2 regions of the Shewanella piezotolerans WP3 genome follow, and region 1 is predicted to be linked to the other one. Evidence: predicted binding sites of a transcription regulator. Region 1 holds the regulator's gene; the other holds the start of a gene.
What was found. The regulator LexA, encoded in region 1, represses DNA repair genes until DNA is damaged. The targets are predictions, from matches to a motif close to TACTGTATNNNNATACAGTA.
Positions count from the first base shown of each region.

Region 2: a site for LexA is predicted at 4,336-4,355, ahead of dinB (DNA polymerase IV). Genes of this name have one in related genera too.

Region 1 covers NC_011566.1:5,046,299-5,053,705, reverse strand. The annotation lists gene ctaD (cytochrome c oxidase subunit I) at 1-626, opposite strand, end outside; gene coxB (cytochrome c oxidase subunit II) at 636-2,213, opposite strand; gene SWP_RS21405 (cell division inhibitor SulA) at 2,658-3,170, opposite strand; gene lexA (transcriptional repressor LexA) at 3,167-3,787, opposite strand; gene plsB (glycerol-3-phosphate 1-O-acyltransferase PlsB) at 4,101-6,524, shown strand; gene mtr (tryptophan permease) at 6,525-7,407, shown strand, end outside.
Region 2 covers NC_011566.1:1,177,392-1,184,798, forward strand. The annotation lists gene nqrM ((Na+)-NQR maturation NqrM) at 1-190, shown strand, start outside; gene bfr (bacterioferritin) at 525-992, shown strand; gene bfr (bacterioferritin) at 1,005-1,472, shown strand; gene SWP_RS05195 (hypothetical protein) at 1,758-1,961, shown strand; gene SWP_RS05200 (methyl-accepting chemotaxis protein) at 2,215-4,215, shown strand; gene dinB (DNA polymerase IV) at 4,380-5,456, shown strand; gene SWP_RS05210 (aminoacyl-histidine dipeptidase) at 5,528-6,991, opposite strand; gene SWP_RS05215 (M17 family metallopeptidase) at 7,218-7,407, shown strand, end outside.

The sequences.
Region 1 (7,407 bases):
CAAGTCCAAACAAACAGCGGCAATTTCATCCATGTCATGCCTGGAGCACGCATGTTGACGATGGTTACGACAACGTTAATTGCGCCCATAATCGAACTCATACCCATGATATGTACTGAAAAAACGAATAGAGCAGTGCTGTCAGGACTATAAGTCGTTGATAGTGGGGCATAGAAGGTCCAACCAAAGTTAGGTCCACCGCCTTCCATAAACAGTGAACTTAACAGAATGGCAAATGCAAACGGTAGGATCCAAAAGCTCCAGTTATTCATGCGCGGTAGCGCCATATCTGGCGCACCGATCATCATTGGGATCAGCCAGTTAGCTAAGCCGGTAAAAGCCGGCATCACCGCCCCAAAGACCATAACTAAGCCGTGTACTGTGGTCATCTGGTTGAAAAAATTAGGCTCCACGAGTTGTAAACCGGGCTGAAATAGCTCAGCTCGAATAACCATAGCCATTGCGCCACCTGTAAGGAACATAATGAAACTGAACCATAGGTAAAGCGTGCCGATATCTTTGTGGTTAGTGGTTAATATCCAGCGCATAATGCCTTTCGGCGCCCCATGATGTTCATCATGGTGATCGTCCTGAGCGGCAGGTGTATCTTGAGTAATAGTGCTCATTTTAATCCCTTACTTTCCGTGGCCATCAACATCAGAAGCCTGCACCGCATCACCGGAGTCATTACCCCATGCATTGCGCTCATAAGTTATAACTGCGGCTAATTCCTGCGGTGTAAGCTGCGAGCTAAAGCCTTGCATTGCTGTGCCAGCTTTACCATTGATCACAATATCTAAATGCTCGGTAACAGGTCCGGTAATGATGGGACTATTAACTAAGGAGGGGAAAGCGCCAGGCAGTCCAGTGCCTGCCGCTTGATGACAGGCGACACACTTGATCATGTATACTTTCTCACCCATGGTCATTAGTTCATCCATGCTCAAGTCATCTAGCACCGCAGCCTTAACATCCTCAACAGTTTCACTTACAGTCTCCGTGACTGTCGATGTTGCTGGGTCTGCGGCTGCGGCTGGGAGTTCTGCGGGTAATGTCACTGGTACCGCAGTAGAAGCGCCCGAGACAGCAGGGTTAGCATCATCTGAGCTAACATCTGCGGCTTGAACCGAGTCGCCGGAGTTATTGCCCCAAGCATTACGCTCAAAGGTGACCACTGCAGCAATCTCTGTAGCGGTTAGCTGCTTGGCAAAAGCTTGCATCGCAGTGCCTGGTTTGCCGTTAACCACGATATCAATATGGTCTGCAACTGGGCCTTTAATCATCGGACTACCAATAAGCGATGGGAACACGCCGGGTAAGCCTGCACCATTAGGTTGATGACATGCGGCACAGCGAGCCATGTATATCTGCTCCCCTTGAGTCATCAGCTCATCCATGGTCAAGGTTTTAGAAAGTGCTGCTTGAGCTGCTGCTTCAGCATTATTAGCAGCTTGTTTTTGAGCGATAAGCCAGTTATCGAAGTCAGCTTCCGATAGTGCTTCCACCACAATGGGCATAAATCCATGGTCCTTACCGCATAACTCAGCACATTGACCACGGTATACACCTGGTTTATCTATCTTGGTCCAGGCTTCATTGATAAAGCCTGGGTTAGCATCCTTCTTAACTGCAAAAGCCGGTACCCACCAAGAGTGAATAACGTCTTCCGAGGTCATTAAAAAGCGGACTTTGCGATTAATGGGCAATACCAGGGGCTTATCAACCTCCAGTAAATAGTGCTCACCTTTAGCTTCGGTGCCTTCTATCTGCGCTCGTGGGGTAGACATTAAGCTGTAAAACTCTACATCTTGATTAAAGTAGCTGTAATGCCACTTCCACTGCGAACCCGTAATTTTAATAGTTAGGTCTGCATCGCTTGGATCTTCCATGGCTATGAGTGTTTTGGTTGCCGGAATAGCCATGATGATAAGAATAATAAAAGGCACTACAGTCCATAATATTTCGACTTTAGTACTTTCATGAAAGTTGGCGGCGACTGCGCCTTTTGATTTGCGGTGGTTGATCATGGCATAAATCATCACGCCAAAAACAACTAAGCCAATAGCACAACAGATGTAAAGGATGATCATGTGAAGGCTATAAACCTGTTCACTGATCGCCGTCACGCCTTCTGTCATATTAAGTGGCATTTCTGATGCAAAAAGTGCAGGCGTAAATATTAGCGCCAACACACAATACAACAATTGCTTCACTAGACTTCTCCTCTGTCAACAAGACAAAGAAGAGTCACACAGTAAGTCTCTGCTCTATGTAAACTCTTCAGTTCCCAAAAAAGCAACGATGACTTCAAAGTGCACGAGTGGCGTGTCTATCGTGTCGTTATATTATGTGTCGACTATCGATATGACTTTTGTAATTTCCAGTATCTATCTACTGGTTAGTGTAACCACTTTGGCACCTACGGCTGAAATATATCAGGCCGATCTCAGTCTTCATATACTCTAAAAGGATCTACAGTCCGTACATAAAGACCGACGACTAAATCGCTCGGATATAACAAAAATATCGTTGTTATCAGTTCCTACCCTACTTGGTGTTGAAATATTGATCAAGATCACTTTTTGACTAATTTCACTCATAAGTGAAATAAAAAAGCTCTCATGGAGAGAGCTTAGAACTGTAATAGAAATAACTGCTTAATGCATTGAACTAAATAAAGAGCCTTGATTACACCTATCATCCTGTGTGTTTATTGCGCTATCAGGTAAGTGAGCGTTCGCATTTTCAATCACTATACCTAATGCTTGTGCACTTTTGGCCACTAACTGTAAGCGTCTATTATCGCGCGCATCTAGGCTATTTGCCCAAGTAATTACCGCACTCGATGTGCCGCTTGTTAGCGCTTTTTCCATTGCCCAAAGAGTTTCGATTTCATCTTTAGCATGCACCAATAAAATTCTATCCATGCGCACACCAGCCGATGCTAGCATTTGCTTATAACCAATATTAGGTGGGCTAATCAATACGATCCAGCGCCCCTGCTGACTCAATTGAGCCAACTGAGCGCTAATCTTTGTTAGCTCATTGCGCCCTTGAGTGTGAGATACCATCGTTTCTATATCTACAACTGCTTTTTTCGTCATGGTAGAGGCTGGAATATCTTGCCAAAGACCAGGGTGACGAGGGCTAACACCTAATAATTTGTTCATTGCCAATCTCCATTGCGGATCACGCCAACTGCTAGCCCTTCAATGCTTAAGCTCTGGTTCGCTAGATCTACTTCTATTGGTGAATATTCTTCATTTTCAGCATGTAGAAAGACCTTATTACCTTTCTTTTCAAAGCGCTTAACGGTTACGTCATCTTCCACTCGAGCAACGACTACTTGGCCGTTACGTGCTTGCTGACTTTTATGCACGGCTAATAGATCACCTTCGAGTATGCCAATATCCTTCATACTGTCACCTCGGACTCGCAGTAGAAAATCAGCAGAAGGGCGGAACATGGCAGGGTCAACTTTATAGTGTTGTTCAACATGCTCTTGGGCGAGGATCGGCTCACCTGCAGCAACTTGACCAATTAAAGGTAAGCCGAGTTCGACCTCTTCCGGTTCCTCTTGAGTGAGCCGAATACCTCTAGAGGTTCCCGGTATGATCTCAATACACCCCTTTTTAGCCAGTGCTTTTAAATGCTCTTCAGCGGCATTGGCAGACTTAAAGCCTAAACGTCTCGCTATTTCAGCACGAGTCGGTGGCATACCTGTGTCTGAAATGTTTCGTTTAATCAACTCTAAAATTTCTGCTTGGCGCGGTGTAAGTGGTCTCATGGTTGAACCTGTTTTTCTATACAGTACCTGTTAGTATATACAGTAATTTAATCAGTGCAAGTATTAACCAAATTAATGTAAGCATAAGTTAAATTTACATTTATATGCCGTTGCTTTAAATGTTGGGCTGTGCGACGGCAGACTGGATGGGGGAATCATTCGACTCTAGAGCTAATACACTTAACTGCAACTAAGTCATTGTTCTATAAATACACAGTAACTTCAGGTGCGGATTGTAAAGCAATTGCACAAATCGTCGAAAATTCTGGTATTCTACGGGGTTATTAGAAGCGACTAACACTGCAAGCGAATCATGTCGAAAAAAGACTCTCTTTGGTTTAAATCTTTACGCTGGATCCAGAAAAAGTTGGTACACACTATTGTGGTACCTCATGATCCTTTTGATGATCTCAATCTCGATCCAAGCAAGCCACTCGTATATGTCATGAAAACAGAATCCGTGAGTGACATCGCGGCTTTAAGTGAAATGACCGGGACGCTAGGACTTCCAAGCCCTTATGATGACTTAGAGGTCAATGGCGTGAGTGCGCCGCGTGTTGTTTGCCTTGAAGGTAGCAAACCTCTATTTGGCGAGCGGGAAAGTGCTGAGCAGTATCTACACTGTTTTAAACGTCTGTTGAGTGTGCATAAGCAAAATGCTGAATTAGATATTCAATTGGTACCGGTCAGCCTTTACTGGGGACGCACCCCAGGTAAAGAAGATGACACTATGCGCGCGGCGGTTTTGGAACGTCAAAATCCAACTTGGTTACGTAAGTGTTTGATGATCCTATTTCTTGGTCGTCATAACTTCGTCCAGTTTTCTAACGCGGTGTCATTGCGCTATATGGCGGATGAACACGGTACAGATAAGCGTATCGCCCAAAAACTAGCGCGCGTAGCTCGAGTTCACTTTCAGCGCCAACGTAAAGTGATGACCGGCCCTCAGCTCCCTAAGAGACAAGCACTTTTCCATGCTTTGCTTAAATCTGATTCGATTACTAAGGCGATAAAAGAGGAAGCGGCCAGCAAGAAAATTTCAGAAACTGAAGCTCGTGCCAAAGCAATGGAATATCTTGATGAAGTCGCAGCTGACTACTCAGACAGCTTGGTACGTATAGCCGAGCGTTTTCTAACTTGGCTGTGGAATAAGCTTTATAAAGGAATCAACATCAAAGGTGCGGAGCAGATCCGTCAGCTACACCATGATGGCCATGAAATAGTTTATGTGCCGTGTCACCGTAGTCACATGGACTACTTGTTAATCTCATATATTCTCTATTATCAAGGTATGGTGCCGCCGCATATTGCTGCTGGTATTAATCTTAACTTCTGGCCTGCAGGGCCAATGTTCCGTCGTGGCGGCGCATTCTTTATCCGTCGTAGTTTCCGTGGTAATAAGCTTTATACCGCTGTATTCCGTGAGTATTTAGATCAGCTATTTACTAAAGGTTATTCGGTTGAGTACTTCACTGAAGGTGGACGCTCACGTACAGGTCGTTTATTGGCGCCTAAAACAGGCATGATTGCGATGACGCTTAATAGCGTTTTGCGTGGTGTTGAACGCCCTGTAACACTAGTGCCCGTTTACTTGGGTTATGACCATGTGATGGAAGTGGCTACTTACCATAAAGAGTTAAGCGGTAAAAAGAAAAAGAAAGAATCTGTCTGGCAGGTATTTGGTGCAATTCGTAAGCTAGGTAACTTTGGCCAAGGTTATGTGAACTTTGGTAAGCCAATAACGCTGCACAACTTCTTAAATGATGAAGTGCCTAATTGGCGTGAAGATATCGCCCAAGATCCTGAGCAAAAGCCAACTTGGCTAACGCCAGCTGTGAATACGTTAGCTAGCCAAGTGATGACTAATATTAATGATGCGGCAGCAGTCAGTTCAGTGACGCTAACGAGCTTGGTATTACTGGCATCAGAGCAAAATGCACTAGAGCGTAGTCAGCTTGAAAAGCAACTTGACCTTTATCTTACATTGCTAAAAGAGCTGCCTTATACCGAGTACACCTCAGTCCCAGAGGGGAGTGGTAAAGATCTGGTTTCTCAAGGTCTTGAGCTGAAGAAGGTTCAAATTGAAAGTGATGCGCTTGGCGATATTATCTCCATTGATGACAGTATCGCGATCACTATGACTTATTATCGTAATAACATCATTCATCTATTGGTGGTGCCATCACTGATCGCAGCCTGTTTATTGCGTAAAGAGCGTTGCACTCGTGATGATGTTGTTTGTGTGGTTAATGACTTTTATCCGTTGCTTCAAGCCGAACTATTTATGGGTATTGAAGATCCTAAGGTCTACGCAGATAGCATCTTAGATATCTTTGTTGCGCAGGGGCTGGTGATTGAAAATGGTCATTTTGAAGTTGCCGATGATAAAGTGAATCAGTTGCTATTGCTGTCTGGCACCATCGACGAAACTATGCAACGTTATGCTATCTTATTTAACTTGTTAGCGGTGAAGCCTAACATGGAGCGCTCTGAGTTAGAGCGCGATAGCCATCGCCTGGCACAAAGGCTGGGAGCACTTCACGGTATTACTGCACCAGAGTTCTACGACAAGAAGCTATACGCTACGCTAAGCGTTAAATTAAAAGAGTTAGGTCATCTAACCGATAGCGAAGGCTGTAGTGATATCAAGCGAATAAAAGATAGAGCTAACTTGCTGCTGCGTTCATCAGTTAGACAGACGATTGTTGATAGCGTTAATGCGGAGCAAAAAGATTAAATGGCAAATCATATGAATGCGGCCAAAAACAAGGCCGAAGGAAAATCACTATTAGGCGGCGCAATGATTATTGCGGGCACGACCGTTGGCGCGGGCATGTTCTCCTTACCTGTAGTGGGCGCAGGCATGTGGTTTGGCTACTCGATGTTAATGTTACTAGGCATATGGTTTTGCATGTTGGTGTCTGGCTTGATGTTGCTAGAGACTAATCTTCATTTTGAACCTGGTTCTAGTTTTGACACTCTTACTAAAACCACACTCGGCCAATTTTGGCGTATCGTCAATGGATTATCGATTGCCTTTGTATTGTATATATTGACCTACGCTTACATTAGTGGCGGCAGCTCGATAGTCAATCACAGTCTAGAAGGTATTGGTATTAGCTTACCGCAAAGTATTGCCGGATTGGTGTTCGCTGCGGTATTGGCCACCATCGTTATCATCAGCACTAAAGCCGTAGATAGAATCACCACTATTATGCTTGGCGGTATGATCATTACCTTCTTCTTGGCCGTCGGTAATCTATTGATAGATGTTGATACTACTAAGCTGTTTGTGCCTGATGGCGAAACGAGCTATGCGCCATATCTATTGGCTGCACTGCCATTTGGTTTAGCCAGCTTTGGTTACCACGGTAATGTGCCTAGTTTGGTGAAGTATTACGGTAACCAACCAAAGACCATTATCAAGGCTTTGTTCATCGGTACCTTTATTGCCTTAGTCATTTATAGCTGCTGGTTAGTTGCCACTATGGGTAATATTCCTCGTAGTCAATTTGTCGATATCATTGCTCAAGGCGGTAATATGGGCGTATTGGTCGGCGCATTGTCTGAGGTGATCGCTAGTAACTGGTTAAACACCATGTTAACCCTATTCGCTAACT
Region 2 (7,407 bases), 1.5 Mb from region 1:
ACTAGCATTTTTCTTCTTAATGTCGATCGGTTATTTGGTTAAGAAAAAAGAGGTGGCAGGGAGCTGCGGTGGTCTAGGCGCACTGGGAATTGAAAAAGCATGTGATTGTGATGATCCGTGTGATAAGCGTAAAGCCAGAATGGCTGAACAGGAACGTCGTGAAAAGTTAGAGCAGAACCGAATCATCTAACTTTCTATTGGCTCTGTTATTAAGGCTCCTTTCTAAGGGGCCTTTTTTATATCTTTTATTCCTAGCATGAATGCTTGATAGCATTTTCTGAGCTAATTAACAGCATTAAGCTAATGCCTGCATTTTCCCTCCTCACAACTAGCTGATGTAATTTACTCTTTTTACGCAGAAATATTGGCACTATCTAAGCTCACCCCTAATTAAGAACTGTAGTAGTAATGATAATAATTATCTTTACTAAATTGTTGAAATCTAAGGTTAATTTGTATTTGCTTGTTTTTTGTTCTAGGCTGTATTTGTTGATATAGATCAATTTTCAAATAAGGAATACCAAATGAAAGGACAACCTAAGGTTATCGCCCAACTTAATAAGGTGCTGACCAGCGAGCTGACTGCCATTAACCAATACTTCCTCCATGCCCGTATGTTTAAGAATTGGGGCTTGGGAGAGCTTGATGAGAAAGCTTACAAGAAATCCATTCAAGATATGAAGCATGCCGATAAGGTCATTGAACGGATCTTGTTCCTTGAAGGGTTGCCGAATCTACAACAGCTGGAGAAAATTCGCATTGGTGAGCATAGCCAAGAGATGCTCGAATGCGACAAAGTCATGCTCGAAGAAGAGCTGGTATTACTACGGGAGGCTATTGCACTTTGTGAGCATTCTGCAGATTATGTTAGCCGTGATATTTTAGAAGATCTGTTGGAAGATGAAGAGGAGCACTTGGACTGGCTTGAAGCCCAGCTAGAGCTTATTACGCTGACAGGTATTCAAAACTACTTACAATCTAAAATGGACTAACCGGAGGCTATTATGAAAGGTAACAAAGAGGTTATAGACACTCTAAACAAATTGCTTACTGGTGAACTGTCTGCGATGGACCAGTATTTTGTACATGGTTTAATGTACGAAGACTGGGGGTTAAATGAACTGCATGAACGGATCTCTCATGAATCAGATGATGAGCGTGAACATGCAAAAAAACTGGTTCAGCGAATTTTGTTTCTTGAAGGGACCCCTGATGTTGCGAGTCGCGAACCGCTGAATATTGGTAAAGATACTGAGCAGATGCTTAGAAACGATTTAGCCTATGAGTATCAAGTGGCTGATAACTTGCGAAGTGCTATTGCACTTTGTGAGGAAAAAAGTGATTACGAAAGCCGTGAGATCTTAGAGGTATTGCTAGAAGAGACTGAGTCTGATCATATGTACTGGCTCGAAAAGCAGCTAGGTTTGATTGATAAAGTTGGCCTGCAGAATTACTTACAAAGTAAGATGTAGTCAGTTTAGCTAGCTCTGCACTATCTATTAGACGTTTCCATATTTGCTAGAGCACCTCACTTTGAACCAGTTGGTGCTCTTTGCATTTAAGGCATTTTTTAAAGCTTAGAAAGTGATATTGCTTTTATTTTGACAGCCTTTATACAGCTAATATTCAGCTAAGGAGGATTACTATAATAAAGCTGTAAATAATTCATAGAATTTATTGCGGCGATGGATATTTGTACTAACCTTAAAGTCCGCAAGTGTGATTTTTTGATGGTTAGTTGATAAGAAGGGGAGATTATGATTATTTCAGCGAAAAATAGCGTTCATGAAAGCGATAACCAGCTGATAATTGAGCGTCTTCTTTCTAAAATAAGAAAGCTTGAGCAGCAGCTTGAGTTAGCTGAGTCAGATAATAGAGCTTTCTCTTCATCACAAGCGACTTATAGCAGCAAGTCAGCCCTTTCTGCTGATGAACTCTCAATGTTGACTACTCTTTTCTAGTCTTGATCAGCCTCTTCAATACTTGAACCTTGTCATTAGCGTTTTTCACTGCCAGCAATAACAACTGCTAGTTAAGTAATCTAACGAAGCCTTTGCCTGTTGAAGCTATCACCTGCCGTAACTTTCGTTTTTCCTTTAATGTAATTTTCGATTTACAACTCGGCGATCAAATGTTGAATTTTGTGCTTTAATCTTGTGTTAATTCTGTTAAATTCATTATTCCTAGAAAAAAATAATTATAAAGGAATATAGGATGCTTTGGTTTAAACGCTCGCTAAGTATGCAGCTGGTTGTGACTATTGTTGGTGCTTTGGCGGTATTGTTTACCATCGTCGCATTGTTCTTAGTTAAGAATGAAAGCACTAGTACGCGTCAACAAATTGATAGTGATCTCACCGGGCTTGTTCAGCTTAAATCTAATGAGGTACGCAGCTACTTTGTCGCCAAAGGGCAGCTGATCCACGCTGTCTTTGCAGATCCAACAGTTTTGGAGTGGTTCGCTAATTACAATAATCGCTTAGGCGACCTATCATCCGATAAGCAATATAGCGCTATTGTTGAGTATTTTAAGTTTTTCTCAGATCATGATAGTGACATCAAATCTGTTTTCTTTGGCTCGGCTAATACCTTTGAGTATTTCGATCTTAATGGTCGCTATAATGATAGCGAGTACTACACGAATAAACGCCCTTGGTGGCAAGAAGCCATAGATCAAGACGGCATGTTTGTTGGCGACCCAGCCGTTGATGCTAACGATGGTTCAATTTCAGCAACGGTTAAAACTGTCGTTAAAGATCAATCTGGGCGGTTTATCGGTATCGGTGGGATGGATATCTTGATTGATACCATAGGCAGTGAGTTGTTAGCGCCAATTAAATATCAAGGTGCGGGCCAAGCCTTTCTTGTGACCAATGCTGGCAAGTTGGTTTATTTCCCTGGCTTCACTGAAAAATTTCCACCTGGCTCAGACGCTTCAAAAGTCGATAGCCAGTTTAAAGATACCAGCGGCTTTAATGCGTTAAGCAGACAGATGCAGTCACAATCATCAGGTTTTGCAGAGGTCACCTTTAAGGGGCAACCTCAACGGGTTAGCTTCGTCGAAGTTGGCGGTGATTTCCCAGAGCAGAAGTGGCATTTGGCCTTTATGCTACCCACTGAGGTCATTGAAGCGCCAGTAACTGATGCGATTATTAATTCAATTCTTCTTTCATGTTTGATCATGCTATTTGTTGGCGTTACCGTTTGGGGCATGCTGCTACCGTTTAGAAAGCAGATCAATAGTTTACTCGCCGCGATGGAAGATATTGCTGAAGGCGACAGTGATTTAGCAAAACGGATCCAAATGGATAGAGAAGACGAGCTTGGTAAACTCGGTGATGCGTTTAACCGCTTTGCCGCCAAAGTTCAGGGCATGCTGCAAGAAACTCGTGAGTTAACTTTAGAAGTGGAAACAGGTGTGACATCGGCTTCAGAGGTCAGTGAACGTGCGCTTAACTCTGTTGCACAGCAAAAAGAGGAGATAGCCTCTGTCGCAACAGCGGCTACTGAGATGGCGCATACGAGCCAAGAGATGGCCGCGAGTGCACAACGTGCCAGTGATTTTGCCGATAAGGCACAAACGGAGTCGGTTGAGGGCGGTGCCATTGTTGCACAAGCCAGCCAAGGGATGCAGTCTTTATCATCTCAAGTGATTGAAGCTGCAAAGGTTGTCAAGCAGCTAAGAACTCGCTCTGAGCAGATTGGCGAAGTACTTAATGTCATCCGTGGTATTGCTGAGCAAACTAACTTGCTAGCGCTTAACGCGGCGATTGAGGCGGCGAGAGCGGGTGAGCAGGGCAGAGGATTCGCGGTTGTCGCAGATGAAGTGAGAACGTTAGCATCACGTACTCAAGACTCAACAGCAAACATTCAAGAGATCATCCAAACACTACAACAAAATGCTAATGAGGCAGAGCAAGTGATGGAGGCGGGCGTTGAGCAGGCCAATATCGGCCAGGAATTGACAGGAAAAGTGGAAGTGGCACTGGACAGTATTACTGGCGCCATTGAAGCGATTCAACAGCAGACCATTGAGATCTCAGCGGCTGTAGGTCAACAAGCTGTTGTCGCCGAAGAAGTGGCTTGTAATGTCGAGAATGTTAGAGCGCTTTCTGATGACTCACTCGCAGCCAGTGAAGAGTTATCACGTAACTTTGGTGACTTTGCCCGAGTCACTGAATCACTGTCAGGTAACATTAAGCAGTTTAAAATCTAACAATTTGCTGTTGGTTATTAGATTGAAACGGAGCCGATTGGCTCCGTTTTTATTTTTAGCCCACATTAATAAGGCTGGCAATGGACGGTTGCCTGACTTGGAGGAATAATTTTTCTTGAGTACTGTTTTTATATACAGTACCATCTTCTGCGGAGGGCTCAAGATTGCAAAAAATAATTCATGTCGACATGGACTGCTTTTACGCTGCAGTAGAGATGCGTGATTTTCCAGAGTTACAAGGTAAACCCATCGCAGTGGGTGGCAGGAGCGATCGCCGTGGTGTGATAAGCACTTGTAACTATGAGGCACGTAAATTTGGCGTGCGTTCAGCCATGGCATCAGGTTACGCCCTTAAGCTTTGTCCTGATCTTATATTGGTGCCTGGTAGAATGCAGGTCTATAAAGATGTCTCTCGCCAAATTAGAGCGGTGTTTGAGCGTTATACTGACTTGATTGAACCATTGTCACTCGATGAAGCATATCTTGACGTCACAGAAAGCGACCACTGCCAAGGCTCTGCAACGTTAATGGCTAAAGCGATCCGCGAGGAGATATTTGCCGAGACGGGGCTCACTGCATCGGCGGGGATAGCGCCGGTAAAATTTCTTGCCAAGATAGCCTCTGATCTAAATAAGCCAAACGGCCAGTATCTTGTGAGACCAGACCAAATAGACGAATTTGTAAAAACCTTGCCATTAATCAAAATTCCCGGTGTCGGTAAGGTCACTGCTAAAAAGCTAACCGATCTTGGTTTGAACACCTGCGCAGACATTCAGGCATACCCACAAAACAAGCTGTTAGAGCGGTTTGGAAAATTTGGTGCAATATTAATAGAAAGGGCAAAAGGGATCGATAATCGAGCAATATCCCCAAATAGGGAACGCAAGTCTGTGGGGGTTGAAACCACATTGGCAAAAGACATTCATACACTTGAGCAGTGCCGTGCAGTGATGCCGCAGCTTATACAAGAGTTAGGTGCAAGAGTTAATCGTAGCGCAAAAGATCGCGTGATCCATAAGCAAGTGGTTAAGCTCAAGTTTGAAGATTTTAAGCAGACAACGATTGAACATCGCAGTGACGAGATCTCCGTTAATCTGTTTTATCAACTGTTAGAGCAGGCGATGGTTCGCCAACATGAGCGCGGTATTCGTCTGTTAGGAGTCTCTGTCGGTTTAGCTTCAAATACACCTGCAGCTAACCACGATAGTGCAGAGCCACCACAAATGGACCTCGGTTTTTAAGCCGCAATAGTATAAAGACAAAAAAGCCGCTCAAGAGCGGCTTTTTATTTGGAGTGTAGCCAAAATAGCGATTAGCTACCTTTTACTGGTGTACGTTCAAGTACTGCCAGCAATAGTTTCCAGTACTGACCAACAGTAGTGATATTGACCTTTTCATCTGGGCTATGTGGGTAGCGGATGGTTGGGCCAATAGAAACCATGTCCATTTCAGGGTAAGGCTTCTTAAATAAGCCACACTCAAGGCCAGCATGGATCACCATGATAGTCGGCTCTTTGTTGTAGATATCTTCATAAGTCTCACGCACACTCGCCATCACAGGCGAGCTATTGTCAGGCTTCCAACCTGGGTATGCACCGCTAAACTCAACGTTAGCACCTGCAAGGTTGCTTAACGAGGTGAGCACGCCTTCTATCTCTTCACGACCTGAATCGATCAGTGAGCGAATAAGGCAAAGCACCTGTACTGAATCAGTCTCCGTGCTAATAACACCAACGTTTAAAGAGGTTTCTGTGACGCCTTCAACTTCATCGCTCATGCGCACTACGCCATTAGGGCAAGCGTTGAGGATATCGATCAAAATCTGTTGCGAGTCTTCACTCATCACTTTCGTTTCGGCAGGTATTTCTGTCAGTGTTAGCTCCGTGTCTGGGTCGGCAATGGCTAATTCTTGGCGAACCAATGCTTGAAATTCGCTAATACGACTTTGTAGCAAAGTGACATTTTCAGCTGGTAGCATAAAGCTAATTTGTGCTTCACGTGGGATAGCATTACGCAGTGAACCACCTGTGAAGTTTGTTAGCTCAAGCGCTAGTTCATCGCTATGATCAAACAGGAATCTAGCCAGCAACTTGTTGGCATTACCCCGCCCCAAATGGATATTCACTCCAGAGTGGCCACCTTTAAGGCCCGCAAGCGAAAGTGTATAGCTTGAGTTACTTGGCTTTGGAGATTGCCAAACTATAGGCACGCTTATCTGGCCATCTACGCCACCGGCGCAGCCCATGTAGATCTCACCCTCTTGTTCAGAGTCAGTGTTGATCAATATCTCTGCTTCAAGCATGCCAGCTTCCAAGCCGAATGCACCAGTCATACCCGCTTCTTCATCAATAGTCAGAAGCACTTCTAGCGGGCCATGAACAATATCGTCAGCGCCTAGCACCGCTAGAGCCGAAGCCATACCAATTCCGTTATCAGCACCAAGTGTAGTACCACGGGCTTTTACCCAGTCACCTTCAACGTAGGCATCGATGGGATCTTTTTCAAAGTCATGCACTTTATCGGCATTCTTTTGTGGAACCATATCGATATGCGCTTGCAGTACGACGGTTTTACGATCTTCCATACCCGCGGTGGCGGCTTTCTTAATAATAAGGTTCCCGACTTTATCTTCGACAACAGACAGCTGTTTATCTTTAGCCCAAGCTTGAATGTACTCACTCAGAGCTTGCTCATGCTTTGAAGGGTGTGGAATGGCACAGATTTGTTCGAACCATTGCCAAAGTGCTTGTGGTTGTAGCTGGTTTAGTGCGGTCACAGAAAGTTCCTCTATTTTGAGATTATCACTACTGCGCTGGTGCGCTTGAGGCTGAAAATGGCAATATTCTATCATAGTCTCAGTAACTGCAAGAGAGGTTTACTGGGCTTTACCTATTCAGTGTCAGCAGAAGTTGCCATAGAAGGTTTCAAGCTTGATGAAGTCGTTGGTAATCTGCACGCAATAGGATAATAATGCCAGCAATTAAAAATAAAAAGGAAGGGTCATGGCTGTAGTTAAATATATTGATGTAGCCTCTCAAGAGGCGATTTTTGAAGGTAATGGATGGGATGCGCTAGTGGTTGTCGCTGCCGATCTCAATACGATTAAGGTTGAAGAAGTGGCACTGCTGGCCAATCATGGTCAGAAAGTTGATCAGCGAGTCGGTAAATCGGTAACGCTGCTGTTTGCGCCAG